Regions from separate parts of the Bradyrhizobium sp. LA2.1 genome, predicted to be linked through region 3. Evidence: predicted binding sites of a transcription regulator. Region 3 holds the regulator's gene; each other region holds the start of a gene.
What was found. The regulator PhoB, encoded in region 3, activates phosphate uptake and scavenging genes when phosphate is short. The targets are predictions, from matches to a motif close to TGTCATNNANCTGTCAT.
Positions count from the first base shown of each region.

Region 1: ABIB95_RS34455 (glycerophosphodiester phosphodiesterase family protein) is a predicted target of PhoB. The motif match lies at 2,209-2,225, and genes of this name have one in related genera.
Region 2: phnF (phosphonate metabolism transcriptional regulator PhnF) is a predicted target of PhoB. The motif match lies at 2,091-2,107, and genes of this name have one in related genera.

Region 1 is NZ_JBEPQI010000023.1:62,089-67,883, reverse strand. It holds gene pdhA (pyruvate dehydrogenase (acetyl-transferring) E1 component subunit alpha) at 1-489, opposite strand, end outside; gene ABIB95_RS34460 (glycerophosphodiester phosphodiesterase family protein) at 744-1,268, opposite strand; gene ABIB95_RS34455 (glycerophosphodiester phosphodiesterase family protein) at 1,274-2,092, opposite strand; gene adh (aldehyde dehydrogenase) at 2,299-3,816, opposite strand; gene ABIB95_RS34445 (GAF domain-containing protein) at 4,127-5,086, opposite strand; gene ABIB95_RS34440 (FtsB family cell division protein) at 5,303-5,620, opposite strand; gene ABIB95_RS34435 (NADPH-dependent FMN reductase) at 5,793-5,795, opposite strand, start outside.
Region 2 is NZ_JBEPQI010000006.1:431,416-437,210, forward strand. It holds gene phnE (phosphonate ABC transporter, permease protein PhnE) at 1-353, shown strand, start outside; gene phnE (phosphonate ABC transporter, permease protein PhnE) at 350-1,198, shown strand; gene phnF (phosphonate metabolism transcriptional regulator PhnF) at 1,325-2,056, opposite strand; gene phnG (phosphonate C-P lyase system protein PhnG) at 2,176-2,640, shown strand; gene phnH (phosphonate C-P lyase system protein PhnH) at 2,645-3,253, shown strand; gene ABIB95_RS14690 (carbon-phosphorus lyase complex subunit) at 3,258-4,361, shown strand; gene ABIB95_RS14695 (alpha-D-ribose 1-methylphosphonate 5-phosphate C-P-lyase PhnJ) at 4,358-5,248, shown strand; gene phnK (phosphonate C-P lyase system protein PhnK) at 5,256-5,795, shown strand, end outside.
Region 3 is NZ_JBEPQI010000006.1:263,965-269,759, forward strand. It holds gene pstA (phosphate ABC transporter permease PstA) at 1-78, shown strand, start outside; gene pstB (phosphate ABC transporter ATP-binding protein PstB) at 75-896, shown strand; gene phoU (phosphate signaling complex protein PhoU) at 908-1,624, shown strand; gene phoB (phosphate regulon transcriptional regulator PhoB) at 1,640-2,347, shown strand; gene ABIB95_RS13890 (GcrA family cell cycle regulator) at 2,584-3,096, opposite strand; gene ABIB95_RS13895 (aspartate aminotransferase family protein) at 3,553-4,761, shown strand; gene argF (ornithine carbamoyltransferase) at 4,761-5,684, shown strand.

The DNA of each region.
Region 1 (5,795 bases), on a different contig from region 3:
ATAGGTGACGCTGACATTGTCGTTACCACGATAGTGGTTGGCGAAGGCCAGACCCGTGCCGAGCGAGACCTGGGCGCCGACGATGCCGTGGCCGCCGTAGAAGTGCTTCTCCTTGCTGAACATGTGCATGGAGCCGCCCTTGCCCTTGGAATAGCCGCCGCGCCGGCCGGTGAGCTCGGCCATGACGCCGTTGGCCTCCATGCCGGTGGCGAGCATATGACCGTGGTCGCGATAGCCGGTGATGACCTGATCGCCCTGCTTCAGGGCCATCTGCATGCCGACCACCACGGCCTCCTGGCCGATATAGAGGTGGCAGAAGCCGCCGATCGCGCCCATGCCGTAGAGCTGGCCGGCCTTTTCCTCGAACCGCCGGATCAGGAGCATGTCGCGGAGCGCTTTGAGCTCCTGCTCTCTGGTGAATTCCGGGGGCGAACCGCCGTCGGTCTTGTCCTGTGGAGTGCTTGCGGCGGCTTTCTTGGGTGCGGCCATGGGAATTCCGGGTCAGAGAAAACTTCAGCCCTCTCTAACCCAAGTCAAACGCCCTTGGAAAGGACCGCGGCGGCATGGCGCGACTTTCATTATGCCGCACTGCAACGTGACCGAAACTTTGCAAAACCTTTGGCGGCGATCGGGCAACTTTAGCTCACCGGTCAGCGAAGGGAACGTGAGCAGCCAACGCAGAGAAATCGGACGCGCTGTTTTGTATCCGAAATCCCACGCGCGTCCGATTCGCCGTGCCAGCCTTACCAGCCCAACTCGCGCAAATACGCCGCACGGGCGGCAACGCCGGTATGCGTGAAGTCGCTGAAGACCCCATCGACGCCGAGCCGGTAGAATTTGAGATATTCAAGGCTCGGGTCGCCGCGATAGTCGGCGGCAAGATACTTCTTCTCATTCCGAAACGTGAAGACATGGACAAAAAGACCGAGCTTGTGCGCGTCCGCGACAAGGCTGGTCGCGTCCTGCGTCGAAGCCTCCGGCGTCGATCCCTTGTAGGGCGTGCCGTCGGCATTGCTGTCCTTCCACGGCGCGATCTTGAGCGGAACGATATAGGCCTTCCACGGACCGATGCCCTCGGCATAGGTCTTGATCTCGGCAAGCCCCTCGGGCGTCAGCATCGCATCGTACAGGCGGGCCTCGCCCGCAACCGTCCAGTCGAACGGGCGCGAATTCGTGATGTTGTTGAGGAGAACCTTGCCGGTTTTGAAGTCGATTCCGTTGCCGTCGACGAGTTGGACCTGCCGCGTCTGAAGGCCGTGGCTGCGCATATATTTCAGGCTGCCGGGTTCGAAGCGACCAGGATGGGAGCGTCCTTGGTATTGAGGCCGTTGTCGCCAATGATCTTGATCAGGGCATCCTCGAGCGGACGGCTACCGGCCGCGCCGCAGCCATTGGCGATCGCCTGGGCATTGTTCCAGGTCGGGTTCTTGGTTTCGGGATAGACGAGGATGGTCCGCCCGGTCTCCTTGCTCTTGACCTTGGCGATGTCGATGACGTCCTGGAAGCTGATGATCGGGAGCTTGCCGTTGAAGACTTTCGGCCGCTCGTTGGCCGCGTCATAGGTGGTGCCGCCGATCCATTGCTTCAGCTCGGCCATGGTGAAATCGCTGATCGACCAATCGTTGGTATGATCCTCGCCGTCCACGATCAGCGACTTCAGCACCGATTTGGGATCGGCCGGGTCGCTGAGATCCGTCAGGTAGTCGGCAGGCACGCCGGTGGCCGGCGGGGCCTTGACGCGCACACCGGCCACGGTGCGCTTGCGGGCGGCGACGGCCGCATTGGTCTTCGCCACCTCGGCAATGTTGGTGTTGTCGCTCAGCCAGGGGTTATGACGCACGACCAGAACGCAATCCTTGGTCAGGTGCAAATCCTCTTCGAGCGCATCGGTCCCGAGCGCCGCGGCGAGGTCGTACGACGCCTCGGTCTCTTCAGGTACCAGGCCCGGCAGGCCGCGATGGCCAAGGACCAGCGGCACCTTTCCATCGACGGTCAGGAAGGGCTTGGCGCCGGCTGGCGCCGGACCGGACTGTGCAAAGGCCATCGACAGGGGCAGCACCGCCGCGCCGAACAGCATCGCTGCGACACCCATTTTCCGTCCTGAACGACTGTTCCGCATCACCAAGCCTCCGTCTTTGCCCGGCATCGCTTCGAATGCCGCGGGCGCCGAACCGGATACGGTCGGCGCTGTCGTATTGTCTCAAGACTCTGACAGACGGATGACGGCGGAGAGGGCGGCGCAAGGTTGCACCGCCCTCTCCTACCCCATCAGATCTTGCCCAATCAGATCTTGCCCGATCAGAAGAAACCAAGCTTCTTGGGGCTGTAGCTGACCAGGAGATTCTTGGTCTGCTGGTAGTGATCGAGCATCATCTTGTGGGTCTCGCGACCGACGCCCGACTGCTTGTAGCCGCCGAACGCGGCATGCGCAGGATACGCATGGTAGCAGTTGGTCCAGACCCGTCCGGCCTGGATGGCCCGGCCGAAGCGGTAGCAGCGGTTGGCATCGCGACTCCAGACGCCGGCCCCCAGGCCATAGAGCGTGTCGTTGGCGATCGCGAGCGCTTCGTCATCGGTCTTGAAGGTCGTGACCGAGACGACGGGACCAAAGATCTCCTCCTGGAAGATTCGCATCTTGTTGTGGCCCTCGAACACCGTCGGCTGGACGTAGAAGCCGCCGGAAAGATCGCCGCCGAGCTCGGCACGACCGCCGCCGGCCAGCACCTTGGCGCCCTCCTGCTTGCCGATGTCGATATAGGAGAGGATCTTGGCGAGCTGTTCGCTAGATGCCTGCGCGCCGATCATGGTGTCGGCCGCACGCGGGTCGCCCTGCTTGATCGCGGCGACGCGCTTCAGCGCCCGCTCCATGAAGCGGTCATAGATATCGGCGTGGACCAGCGCCCGGCTCGGACAGGTGCAGACCTCGCCCTGGTTCAGCGCGAACATCACAAAGCCTTCGATCGCCTTGTCGAAGAAGTCGTCGTCCTCGGCGGTGACGTCGTTGAAGAAGATGTTCGGCGACTTGCCGCCGAGCTCCAGCGTGACCGGGATCAGGTTCTGGCTGGCATATTGCATGATCAGCCGGCCCGTCGTGGTCTCGCCGGTGAAGGCGATTTTCGCGATCCGCGGGCTGGACGCGAGCGGCTTGCCGGCTTCGAGGCCAAAGCCATTGACGATGTTGAGAACGCCGGGCGGCAGGAGATCGCCGATGATCTCGGCCCAGACCATGATCGAGGCCGGAGTCTGCTCGGCCGGCTTGAGCACGACGCAATTGCCGGCGGCGAGCGCCGGCGCGAGCTTCCAGCAGGCCATCAGCAGCGGGAAGTTCCAGGGGATGATCTGGCCGACCACGCCGAGCGGTTCGTGGAAATGATAGGCGATGGTGTCGTGGTCGATCTCGCCGATCGAGCCTTCCTGTGCGCGCACCACGCCGGCGAAATACCGGAAATGATCGATCGCGAGTGGCAGGTCGGCGGCGCGGGTCTCGCGGATCGGCTTGCCGTTGTCCCAGGTCTCGGCAATCGCAAGGCGCTCCAGATTCTCTTCCATCCGGTCGGCGATCCGGTTCAGGATCGCGGCGCGCTCGGCGACGCTGGTGCGTCCCCAGGCGCCCTTGGCGGCGTGCGCCGCATCGAGGGCGGCCTCGACGTCCTGCGCGTCGGAACGCGCGATCTTGCAGACGATCTGGCCGTTCACCGGCGAGGCGTTGTCAAAGTACTTGCCGGAGATTGGCGCGACGAATTTGCCGCCGATGAAATTGTCATAGCGTTCGGCGAAGGGAACCTGGGTGACGCCGAGGAATTCCACCTTGTTCATTGATCACTCCCGATGTTTGCTGTTTGCGCAATTCGTCGCGTGTTCACGACTTGCGCCGACGATGTCGCGGGAGCGTTTTTCTGTCAGCCCGGGCGTGAGCGATGGCCGGCCCGACCTGTCGCAGTTCTGCGACAGGTGACGCAGCTGCCCCCACACACTCAGCCCTCATCCTGAGGAGCGCGCTCTTGCGCGCGTCTCGAAGGATGGCCGCGGGCACAGCCAGGTCTGCATGGGTTCGAGACGGCCGCTTCGCGGCCTCCTCACCATGAGGGTTGAGTTGGTGGGCGCGGAAGAAAAACAGAGCCGCAGCTCAGTGCTTCAGCTCGAACCGCTTCAGCTTCCTGTGCAGCGTGGCGCGGCTGACGCCAAGGGCTTTGGCGGCGGCCGAAACATTGCCGTCCGCGCGCAGCAGCGCCCGCTGCAACACCGCGCGCTGGCCGCCCGCAAGATGGTCATGCGCGGGTTCGCCGCCGAGGAGGTCAACCGCGGGCACCGGCTGCAAGGGACGGCCGGGCGCAATCCCGAGTCCCACCCGCGCGGACCGGGTCGCGCCGATCACGAGATCATCCGCATCGACCGCGACGAGGCCGCCGGTCTGGCCGTCAGCGCCTTGCGTCAGCACGATGCGGGCATGGGCGAAGGCGCGGCGAAACAGATCAGCTTCGATGCGCCTTGCCGCCTCACCTGCCGCGAGCGCAATCAGATTGGAAAACGCATCGGTCCGGTCGGCGCGGCAGGAGGAGACATCGAGCACGCCTGCAAACGCCGCCTCGTGGTCGTAGATCGGAACGGCGGTGCAGCTCAGAAGCGTGTTGCGGGTGAAGAAATGCTGATCGCGGTCGATCGTCAGCGGGCGCTGCTCGACGACGCAGGTGCCGATGCCGTTGGTGCCTTCATGCTCCTCGCTCCAGAGCGCGCCGGTCCACAGGCCCCAGGATTGGAACGTCGCATCGTCCACCGCCGTGCCGCGGCGGTCGACCGGCACGCCCGCGCCGTCGGCGAGCAGCACGCAGCAGCCGCTCGCGCCGACCGCCTGATAGAGCCGGTCCATCGCGCCTTGCGCGGCGGCGAGCAGCGGCGCGACGCGCTCGCGCGCCTGCCGCAACTCGACATCACTCAACCGCATCGGCGCGCTGCGGCCGGCTGGATCGAGATGATGCAATCGGGACGAACGGCGCCATGAGGCCACCAGCGCGGAGCGCGCGGCCTGGCCTGACGCAATGGCGGCCTCGACGCGGGCCGCGTGATGCCGGGACATTGGCCCATTCATCACTGTTTCCTCCGGGTGGCAGTCTAGGCTGCACCGGCATGGCCCGGTTGATCTGCGTCAACTCAGGCAGACGGCGGCAGAAGCCATGGGGCCGTTGCTGCGTTGCCGTCAAGGCGGCAGCCCGGTTCCAAGCCTAAGACTTTCGGTAGAATTGCTACACGGTTGCGGGATTTCGGCAGCGGCTTTCGATGCCGGTTTCGAATGCAGCGGAAAGCGCTACTTCGCCGGGATCATCCGAACGAGATCGTGCGGATTGACATAGTCGAGCTGATAGCGCGCCCGCTCGTCCAGCATGTCAGGATCGATCCGCGATGTCCGCAGCAGCGACACGCGCTGCTCGCTCTTCACGCGCTCGCGCTTGAGCTGGGCCAGCTCGCTCGTCAGCGCGATGATCTCCTGGTCGAGTTCCTGGCGGGCGTTGAGGCCGTATTTGCCGGTGTAGGCGTTGACGCCGAAATAGCCGACGATAGCGGCCGCCATCGCATAGAGGGCAAGGCCGGTCAGGATCGATTTCAGGCGCGCGCGGGAGACCATCTTGGGATGATGCGGCAGGTTGGTTAAGGGAGTGCTAATCGCCTCCCCCTTCGCGCTCCAATCCCTAACCCCCAGCCGTCATGCCCGGCCTTGTGCCGGGCATCCACGTTCTTCGTCACCACGAGCAAGACGTGGATGGCCGGGACAAGCCCGGCCATGACGAAGAAAAACCTCA
Region 2 (5,795 bases), 170 kb from region 3:
TCGGCAAGCTGTTCTCCGAGATCGTCGAGAATGCCGACATGAAGCCGGTCGAAGGCATCCGCTCGACCGGCGCGAGCTGGCTCTCCTGCATGCGCTTCGCCGTCGTGCCGCAGGTGACCGCGGGCTATGCCAGCTATGCGCTGCTGCGCTTCGAGATCAACGTCCGCGAGGCCTCGGTCATGGGCTTCGTCGGTGCCGGCGGCATCGGCCAGGAGCTCGTCGTCGCCATCCGCAAGTTCTATTACTCCGACGTCAGTGCCATCCTGCTCACCATCATCATCACGGTCTTCATCATCGACATCACCACGGGCTGGCTGCGCGGCCGTCTGTTCGGCAAGGAGGCACGGACGTGACGAGGCCGCAGGAGGTCGACACGCGAGAGCTTCGCGCGCGCTACCCCGATGTGTTCGACCGCCCCGCCTCGGCGCGGCTCGCGATGCCGGCGATGATCGTCGCGGCGTTTGCGATCCTGGTCTACGGCCTCGTCGATCTCGACTTCTCGCCGTCGCGATTCTTTGCAGGGCTGAGCCAGCTCGGCTGGATCAGCCTGATGATGATCCCGCCCGATCCCGGCACCTCGCTGCCGGTCTATCTGAAGGCGCTGGGCGAGACGCTGTCGATCGCGCTGCTCGGCACGACGCTGGCGGCGGTGTTCGCGCTTCCGGTCAGCCTGCTGGCCGCGCGCAACGTCATACCTTCGCAGATCCTGCGTTTTCCGGTCCGCCGTTTCCTGGATTCGATCCGCGGCGTCGACACCCTGATCTGGGCGCTGGTGTGGATTAACGTCGTCGGGCTTGGTCCGTTCGCCGGCGTGCTCGCCATCGCCGTGTCGGATTTCGGCGCGTTCGGAAAACTGTTCTCGGAGGCGATCGAGGGCGCCGACCAGAAGCAGGTCGAAGGCGTCCGCGCCTCCGGCGGCAGTGCTTTGCACGAAATCCGCTTCGGCCTGCTGCCGCAGGTGCTGCCCGTGATCGCCGGCCAGGTGCTCTATTTCATCGAATCCAACACGCGCTCGGCAACGATCATCGGCATCGTCGGCGCCGGCGGCATCGGCCTCCAGCTCGCCGAGCAGATCCGCGTGCTGGAATGGCAGCGGGTGTCGTTCCTGATCCTGATGATCCTGGTCGCCGTCGCCGCGATCGATTTCATCTCGAGCAAGCTGCGCTTTGCGATCATTGGGCGGCGAGCTGTCGCCTGATCGCCGGCGCCGTAGGGTGGGCAAAGCGAAGCGTGCCCACCACTTCTGCTTAGATATCGGGGAGAGATGGTGGGCACGGCGCAAGTGCGCCTTTGCCCACCCTACGAGCCCTGCGTGGTCGCCCGCTCACCCGTTCTCCACCAGAAACTCCACCCGCTCCGCTGCAAAGCGCGAGTGCTTGGTCACCAGCGGCTTGCCGGCGAGATCGTGGTCGGTCGCGTCAACCACCAAGATCGGCCGCCCCAGCGGCAGATCGAGCCGCGCAGCATCGGTTGCGTCCACGATGCCGGCGGTGATCCGGGTCGCGCCGCGGCTGTAGTCGCGGACGCCGTAATGCTCGAGCAGTTTCGTCATCGAGCGCGTCGCGGCGAACACCTCGCCCGCGCCCGGGAACAATTCCGCTGACAGCCAGGTGGTGGAGACGCAGATCGGCGTGCGGTCGGCGAGGCGGATCGCCTCGATCCGCACCAGCGGCGCGCCGGCCTTCAATCCCAGTTCGCGCGCCAGTTCGCGGGTCGCGACGTCGCCGGACGCCTCGATCAGCCGGCCATGCGGTTCGCGGCCATCGGCGCCGACGATCTCGGAGAAGCGAGTGCGCGAGCGCAAGGGATAAGCGAGGCGCTGCGCCTCGACATAGGTTCCGCTGCCGCGTTCGGCGCGCACGATGCCGCGCTCGGCAAGCGCGGCCAGCGCGCGCCGCACGGTGTGGCGGTTCACGCGATAGGTTTCGGCGATCTCCATCTCGCCCGGCAGCTTGTCGCCGGCCGCAAAGCGACCGTCGGCGATGCCGCGCTCGATGCCGTCGGCAACGAGGCGCCACAGCGCGACGCCCGAAGAGGCTGTGTCCTGCATGCTCATGTCGCCGAGAAGCCTACTTCAGAAATCACACGTTTGTCACGAAACAGTCATGGCGCTTCCGTATCAAGTTGTCTATTATCATAGACAACTTGGATTCGGCAAGTTCTGTCAAAAGCTCGGTGGATTTGGTGACCCAGCACAACAACCAGCAAGTCCAGCGCAAGGCCGCCATGGCCGTGCTGGCGCACGCGGAGGCGGGCGAGATCGCCGCTCGCCTCCGCGCTCTCGCCCTGCCGGCTCATCAGGAGCTGCGCGCGCCGGAAAACGGTCTCGTCATGCTGCGCGGCCGGGTCGGCGGCGACGGTGCGCCGTTCAATCTCGGTGAAGCTACGGTGTCCCGCGCGGCGGTCCGGCTCGCGAGCGGCGAGGTCGGCTTCGGCTACACGCTGGGGCGCGATGGCGAAAAGGCGCGGTTGATCGCGGTGTGCGACGCACTGGCGCAGTCCAGTGATTTCGGCGAGGCGGTGGAGCGTGACGTTATCGCGCCGTTGCGCGAGCAGCTTATGATCCAGCGCAAGCAGGCGGCCGCCGAGACCGCCGCGACGAAGGTTGATTTCTACACCATGGTGCGCGGTGAGGGGTGAGGCCATGACCACGATTGCGGAACTACCGCCGGGTTTCGTCGACAAGGTGTTGTCGGCGCAATCGACCTTTCGTTCCGTCATGGACGCGATGGCGCGGCCGGGCTCGGTCCAGCGCATCGTGCCGATGGCGGGAGCGCCCGAGCCAACGATGCGCGGCACTGCCGCGATCGCGCTGACGCTGTTCGATCACGACACGCCGCTCTGGCTCGATGCCCGGATGGCGGAGAGGTCGGACGTGGTGAAATGGATCAAGTTCCACACCGGCGCGCCGGTGGTGCAGGACTCTTCGATCGCGAGTTTCGCGCTGATCAGCGACGGCGCGGCGCTGCCGTCGCTCGATCGCTTCGCACTGGGCACGAATGAGTATCCCGATCGTTCGACCACGGTGATCCTTCAGGTCGAGAGCCTGGATTCGGGGCGCAGTTTCGAACTGCGTGGCCCCGGCATCGACGGTGTCGCGACGCTTCAGGCCTCGATCAGGCCTTTCGACCTGTTCGAACGGCTGCGGTTCAACGAGGCGCTGTTTCCGCGCGGCATCGATTTGGTGCTGGTCGCCGATGATGCCGTGGTTGCGATCCCGCGCACCACGCGTGTCGTGAACAAGGGAAGCTAGTCGCATGTATGTCGCAGTCAAAGGCGGCGAGCGCGCCATCGAGAACGCCCATCGCCTGCTCGCAAATGCGCGGCGTGGCGACCAGAGCGTTTCCGAGGTCACGCTGGATCAGATCTCGGAGCAGCTTGGCCTCGCCGTGGACCGCGTCATGAGCGAAGGGTCGCTCTACGACCGAGAGCTCGCGGCGCTCGCCATCAAGCAGGCGCGCGGGGATCTGATCGAGGCGATCTTCCTGGTCCGCGCCTTCCGCGCCACCCTGCCGCGCTTCGGCGCCAGCGAGCCGGTCGAGACCGGCGCGATGCGGGTGCAGAGGCGGGTGTCGGCGACCTTCAAGGACATTCCCGGCGGCCAGATCCTCGGGCCGACCTTCGACTACACGCATCGTTTGCTCGATCCCTCGCTTGGCCAGGGCTTTGTGCCTGAAGTGCCGGCGACGGCCGAAGCTTCGACGGCGCCCACGCCGCGTGTGACCGATATCCTGGGCCGCGACGGGCTGATCGAATCCTCGCCGCGGGCCGAAGACGGCGCCAGCGTCGGCGATCTCACGCGCGAACCGCTGAACTTCCCGGCCGATCGCGACCTGCGCCTGCAAAACCTCGCGCGCGGTGACGAAGGCTTTCTGCTGGCCATGGGGTATTCCACCCAGCGCGGTTACGGCCGCAACCATCCCTTCGTCGGCGAGATCCGCTTCGGCGAGGTCGAGGTCGAATTTTTCGCGGAAGACGTCGGCTTCGCCGTGCCGCTCGGCTCCATCGAGCTCACCGAGTGCCAGATGGTGAATCAATTCAAGGGTTCGGCGACGGAAGCGCCGTGTTTCACCCGCGGCTATGGTCTCGCCTTCGGCCAGAGCGAGCGCAAGACCATGTCGATGGCGCTGGTCGACCGGGCGCTGCGTGCCCGCGAGCTCGGTGAAGAGGCCGTGGCCCCCGCGCAAGATGAAGAATTCGTGATGTCGCATTCGGACAACGTCCAGGCGACCGGCTTCGTCGAGCATCTGAAGCTGCCGCATTATGTCGACTTCCAGTCCGAGCTCGGCCTCCTGCGCAAGCTGCGCAGGGAATTTGCCGAGGCCAACGCGCCCGATGCCATGAAGGAGGCCGCGGAATGAACGCGCCCGCCTACAATTTCGCCTATCTCGACGAGCAGACCAAGCGGATGATCCGCCGCGCGATCCTCAAGGCGATCGCTATTCCGGGTTATCAGGTGCCGTTCGCCAGCCGTGAAATGCCGATGCCCTACGGTTGGGGCACCGGTGGCGTGCAGGTGACCGCGGCGATCCTGGGGCCGCAGGACGTGCTGAAGGTGATCGACCAGGGCTCGGACGACACGACGAATGCGATCTCGATCCGCAAATTCTTCGCCAAGACCGCGGGCGTCGCCACGACCACGGCGACCGAAGATGCGACCGTGATCCAGACCCGTCACCGCATCCCGGAGACGTCGCTGCACGCGAACCAGGTGCTGGTCTATCAGGTGCCGATCCCGGAACCGCTGCGATTCCTCGAGCCGCGCGAGACCGAGACGCGGCGCATGCATGCGCTCGCCGAATACGGCCTGATGCACGTAAAACTCTACGAGGACATCGCCCGCTTCGGCCACATCGCCACCGCCTACGCCTATCCGGTGAAGGTCAACGCGCGCTACGTGATGGACCCGTCGCCGACGCCGAAATTCGACAATCCCAAGATGGACAATTGCCCGGCGCTGCAATTGTTCGGCGCCGGTCGCGAGAAGCGCATCTATGCGATCCCGCCCTATACGCAGGTGGTGTCGCTCGATTTCGAGGATCACCCGTTCGAGCCGTACCGCTTCAACGCGCCCTGCGCGCTGTGCGCGGCCGAGAATTCTTATCTCGACGAGATCGTCACCGACGACAAGGGCGGGCGCATGTTCGTGTGCTCGGACACCGACTATTGCGAGGGCCGCCAGGCCGCCGGCCATCACGGCAGCCTCAGCGCCGCGCCATACAAGGACAAGGCGGGCTCACATGGCTGATCAAGACATGGCTGATCTCGATAAGCTCGAAAACGATCAGCCGCTGCTGGTCGCGGAGTCGCTCAGCAAGTCCTATGGCCGCATCGCCGCGTGCCGCGACGTCTCCTTCTCGCTCTACCCCGGCGAGGTGCTGGCGATCGTCGGCGAGTCCGGCTCGGGCAAGTCGACGCTGCTGCAAATGCTGTCGGGCCAGCTCGCGCCGAGCGCCGGCCAGGTGTCGTACCGGATGCGCGACGGCATCACCCGCGATCTCACGAGCCTCGGCGAAGCCGAGCGGCGCTTCCTGTTCCGCACCGACTGGGGCTATGTGCACCAGGATCCCGCGCAGGGCCTGCGCATGGCGGTCTCGGCCGGCGCCAATGTCGGCGAACGGCTGATGGCGGTGGGCTGGAATCACTACGGCCGCATCCGCGATACCGCGTCGGACTGGCTCACCCGCGTCGAGATCGACATCGCGCGCATCGACGATGCGCCGCGCACCTATTCCGGCGGCATGCGCCAGCGTCTCCAGATCGCGCGCAACCTCGTCACCGAGCCGCGGCTGGTG
Region 3 (5,795 bases):
GCGCTGCTCATCACCCTGACCGTTCTTGCCCTGAATATTGGCGCGCGCATTCTGAGCGCCGAGAGGACCGCAAAATGAGTGATCTTTCCGTATCGATGAGCGCGGCCGGTGGTTTGCCCCAAGCGCCGGTGCTGCCCGAAGCTCCGGCCAAGGTGACGGTGCGCAACCTCAATTTCTATTACGGCGAGCACCACGCGCTGAAGAACATCAATCTGGCGCTCGGTACCAACCGCGTCACGGCGTTCATCGGCCCGTCGGGCTGCGGCAAGTCGACCCTGCTGCGCATCTTCAATCGGATGTACGACCTCTATCCGGGCCAGCGCGTCACCGGTCAGCTCATGCTCGACCAGACCAACGTCCTCGACCCCAAGCTGGACCTCAATCTGCTGCGCGCCCGCGTCGGCATGGTGTTCCAGAAGCCGACGCCGTTCCCGATGACGATCTACGAGAACATCGCCTTCGGCATCCGCCTTTACGAGAAGATCTCGAAGTCCGAGATGGACGACCGCGTCGAGAAGGCGCTGCGCGGCGGCGCGCTGTGGAACGAGGTCAAGGACAAGCTCAACGCCTCCGGCCTGTCGCTCTCCGGCGGCCAGCAGCAGCGCCTCTGCATCGCCCGCACGGTCGCGGTGCGGCCCGAGGTGATCTTGTTCGACGAGCCCTGCTCGGCGCTCGACCCGATCTCGACCGCCAAGGTCGAGGAGCTGATCCAGGAACTGTCCGAGAACTACACGATCGCGATCGTCACCCACAACATGCAGCAGGCGGCGCGCGTCTCCGACAAGACCGCCTTCATGTATCTCGGCGAGCTGATCGAGTTCGACGACACCAGCAAGATCTTCACGTCGCCGACCGACCGGCGCACGCAGGATTACATCACCGGCCGGTTCGGCTGAGGAGACGGAACATGGGTTCTGAACATACCGCAAAGGCCTTCGACACCGACCTCCAGGAGCTCACGCGCCTGGTCGCCGAGATGGGCGGCATCGCCGAGCGCATGATCGTCGATTCCGTCGACGCGCTGATCCGCCGCGACGTCGCGCTCGGCCAGCGCGTGGTCACCATCGACACCGAGCTCGACGCGCTCCAGAAGAAGATCGAGGAGCGCGCCGTTCTCACCATCGCGCGCCGCCAGCCGATGGCGGTGGATCTGCGCGAGATCGTCGGCGCCATGCGCGTCGCCACCGATCTCGAGCGGATCGGCGACCTCGCCAAGAACATGGGCAAGCGCGTCGCGGCGCTGGAGACGGATTTCCATCCGCTCAAGCTGTTCCGCGGCCTGGAGCACATGACCGATCTCGTGCAGCAGCAGGTCAAGTCGGTGCTGGACGCCTATGCCGCGCACGATCTGCCGGCGGCGATGGCGGTGTGGAAGGGCGACGAGGAAGTCGACGCCATCTGCACCTCGCTGTTCCGCGAGCTCCTCACCTACATGATGGAGGATCCGCGCAACATCTCGTTCTGCATCCACCTGATGTTCTGCGCCAAGAACATCGAGCGCATCGGTGACCACGCCACCAACATCGCCGAGACCGTGTTCTACATGATCGAGGGCCAGGCGATCACCGACAAGCGGCCGAAGGGCGACATGACGACTTTCGCCACGACGGTCCCGAACACTTAAGGAGCGACGAACACCATGGGCGCACGCATTATGGTGGTTGAGGACGAGGAAGCTCTCACCGAGCTTCTCCGCTACAACCTCGAAGGCGACGGCTATGACGTCGAGACGGTGATGCGCGGCGACGATGCCGACACCCGCCTCAAGGAGCATATCCCCGATTTGATCGTGCTCGACTGGATGCTGCCGGGCCTCTCCGGCATCGAGCTGTGCCGGCGGCTGCGCACCCGGCCCGAGACCAAGCAGCTCCCGATCATCATGCTCACCGCGCGCGGCGAGGAGAGCGAGCGGGTGCGGGGCCTTGCGACCGGCGCCGACGACTACATCGTCAAGCCGTTCTCGGTGCCGGAGCTGCTGGCACGCGTGAAGGGCCTGCTCAGGCGCGCCAGCCCGGAGCGGCTCGCCACCGTGCTCGCCTATGGCGACATCGAGCTCGACCGCGACAAGCGCCGCGTGGCGCGCTCGGGCCGGCCGATCGATCTCGGTCCGACCGAATATCGCCTGCTGGAGTTCTTCCTGGAGCATCCCGGCCGCGTGTTCTCGCGCGAGCAGCTGCTCGACAGCGTCTGGGGCCGTGACATCTACATCGACGAGCGCACCGTCGACGTCCATATCGGCCGCCTGCGCAAGCTGCTCAATCTCGGCCGCGAGCAGGACCCGATCCGCACCGTCCGCGGCGCGGGCTACGCACTGGACGATCGCTTTGCGAAGGCGGAGCAGGCGTAAGCTCGGTGAGCTGCGGCCATCTCTCGGTGTCGTCCCGGACAAGCGTAAGCGCGGGTCCAGGACGCCCACCGCGAGTGATTATTGTGCGAAAAGGTAACTCCGAGTCCCCGTAGCCACATCTTGCGGTGGTTAGGGGGTCCGGATCAGCGCGCGCTTGAGGCGCGCTTGTCCGGGACGACATCGGATTTGCTGAGCCGTCATCGTGTGACGGCTCCTTGTCTGAGCTCAGAACGACTTCAGCGCGGACCCGGCTTCGCCGGCGCGCGCCGGCGCTCGGCCGCGGGCTGATACGCCACGCGCGAGTGCTGGGCGCAGTAGGGCAGGCCGGAGAGCGCCTTGCCGCCGCAGAAGAAGAAATCCGGGCTCGAGGGATCGCCGACCGGCCAGTGGCAGGTCGCCTCGTTCAGCTCCAGCAGCGACAGCCGCTGGCTCATCGGCACGACGTTGTCGTAGGTGACCGGTTCGGCCTCGACCTCGACTTCGAAGGCCTGCGCCAGCGCGGTGTTGCCGCGTGCGATCGGGCGTGTCACCCGCATCATGTGCTGCGCCGGACGCGCCTTGCGCGGCCGCGGCGCTGCCGATGAAGGGCTCTTGGCGCGGCCCGACAGGCCGAGCCGGTGCACTTTGCCGATTACGGCATTGCGGGTCACATTGCCGAGTTCAGCGGCGATCTGGCTGGCCGAAAGTCCGGCCTCCCAGAGCTTTTTCAGCTGCTCGACGCGATCATCCGACCAGGTCAAAACGGTCATTGCACCCTTTCCTTCGCCGGCGCCTGCCATCCTGGCGGCCGCACGGCGAATGCCTAAGCTTCGAAAAACCCGTGCCGCCAGAATCCCTTAAGGCTCGCCGGGCGCACCAGATGCGCCCGAACGCTTACGCCGGTACATGAGGACTTAGAGGATCAGAACTGCTGCACGAGATGTCGTATCTGACAAGCCAAACGCTACAATATGGCGTGACTCACGCGCAAGAGTCCGCCGACTCGCTTCCACATGTTCCGTGGCGGAAATACGCAAAATCGCCACCGCAAGACTACGGATTTTGCGTTTCGCGAGGCTTTCCGGGCGGCATTGACACCGGTTTCACCAGGCATAAGATAGTCACACGTGCCGCCCTTAAAAGGCGGCACGTTTCGTTTTCCGGGCCGGTCAATGGTGCGTTGCGCAATGCACGCTCACACCGTCCGCAACATTCAAGTGATCGTCATGACTAACAGCGCAGCGCCGCATTTGCTCCCCGTTTTCGCCAGGTCCGACCTCGGTTTCGAGCGCGGTGAAGGCTGCTGGCTGATTGCGACCAATGGCGATCGCTATCTCGATTTCACCTCGGGCGTGGCGGTGAATGCGCTCGGCCATGCTCATCCTGCGTTGGTCAAGGCGTTGCAGGAGCAGGCCACCAAACTCTGGCATATGTCGAACCTGTTCCAGAGCCCGGACGGCGAGAAGCTCGCCGCGCGTCTGTGCAACGAAAGCTTCGCGGACTTCGTGTTCTTCTGCAATTCCGGCGCCGAAGCGCTGGAAGGTGTGATCAAGCTCGTCCGCCATCATCACTTCTCCAAGGGTCATCCGGAACGTTACCGCATCATCACCTTCGAAGGCGCCTTCCACGGCCGCACGCTGGCAACGCTCGCCGCGACCGGTTCGGCAAAATATCTCGAAGGGTTTGGCCCGCCGATGGACGGCTTCGACCAGGTCCCGCATGGCGATGTCGAAGCCGTCAAGAAGGCGATCGGTCCGCAGACCGCCGGCATCCTGATCGAGCCGATCCAGGGCGAGGGCGGCGTGCGTTCGGCAACGCCCGCCTTCCTGAGGGCGTTGCGCCAGCTCTGCGATGAGAAGGGCCTGCTGCTCGCGTTCGACGAGGTGCAGACCGGCATGGGCCGCACCGGCGATCTGTTCGCGCATCGCCGCACCGGCGTCACGCCTGACGTGATGTCGCTGGCCAAAGCGCTCGGTGGCGGCTTCCCGATCGGCGCGGTGCTGGCGACCGCGGACGCGGCTGCCGGCATGGGGCCCGGCTCGCACGGTTCGACCTTCGGCGGCAATCCGCTCGCGATCTCGGCTGCCAACGCTGTGCTCGACGTCATGCTCAAGCCCGGCTTCTTCGACCACGTGCAGAAGATGTCGCTGCTGCTCAAGCAGAAGCTCGCCTCCGTGATCGATCGTTATCCTGACATCGTCAGCGAAGTGCGCGGCGAAGGCCTTCTGATCGGCATCAAGGCCGTGGTGCCGTCAGGCGATCTCGGAGCGGCATTGCGCAACGAAAAACTGCTCACGGTCGGCGCCGGCGACAATGTCGTGCGCTTCCTGCCGCCTTTGATCGTCACCGAAGCCGAGATCGAGGACAGCGTCGGGCGGCTCGAGCGCGCCTGCGCCGCGATCTCGTCCAGTCAGACCAAGCGGGCGGCGAGCTGATGAGCAAGTCCCCGAAGCACTTTCTGGATATCAACGAGCTCCCGTTGTCGGAGCTCAAGAGCATGCTCGCGGCCTCCTCCGCCATGAAGGCGAAGCAGAAAGCGCACCAGCCGGTGAAGCCGCTGGAAGGCAAGACGCTGGCGATGATCTTCGAGCGTCCCTCCACGCGCACCCGCGTCTCGTTCGACGTCGCCATGCGCCAGCTCGGCGGCGAGCCCATCATGCTGACCGGCGCCGAGATGCAGCTCGGCCGCGGCGAGACCATCGCCGACACCGCGCGCGTGCTGTCGCGCTATGTCGACGCCATCATGATCCGTATCCTCAATCACGAGGCCCTGCTGGAGCTGGCGGAATATGCGACGGTGCCCGTCATCAACGGCCTGACACGGCGCTCGCACCCTTGCCAGGTGATGGCCGACCTCATGACCTACGAAGAGCATCGCGGCCCGATCGAGGGCAGGACGGTGGCCTGGACCGGCGACGACAACAACGTGCTGGCGTCCTGGGCGCATGCCGCCGAGCGCTTCAAGTTCAAGCTCAATGTCGCGACGCCGCCGGAGCTTGCGCCGAAAAAGGTAATGCGGGACTTCATCAAGGCCACCGGCGCGCCGATCGTGCTCGGCACCGATCCCGAGGCCGCCGTGAAGGGGGCCGACTGCGTCGTCACCGACACATGGGTGTCGATGGGCGACAAGGAAGGCGAGCACCGTCACAACGTGCTCAAGCCCTATCAGGTCAATTCGAAGCTGATGTCGCTGGCCAAGCCCGATGCGCTGTTCATGCACTGCCTGCCCGCCCATCGCGGCGAGGAAGTCACCGACGAAGTGATCGACGGCCCGCAATCGGTCGTGTTCGACGAGGCCGAAAACCGCCTGCATGCGCAGAAGGGCATTCTGGCCTGGTGCTTTGACGCGGTGAAGTAACGAGACGGTGGAGCGGGTGGCCGCGCCGGTGGCCGCATCCACTGCCGTCGTCCCGGACCAGCGCCGCACAGCGGCGCGCCGATCCGGGACCCGTAACCACAGAGATTTGTT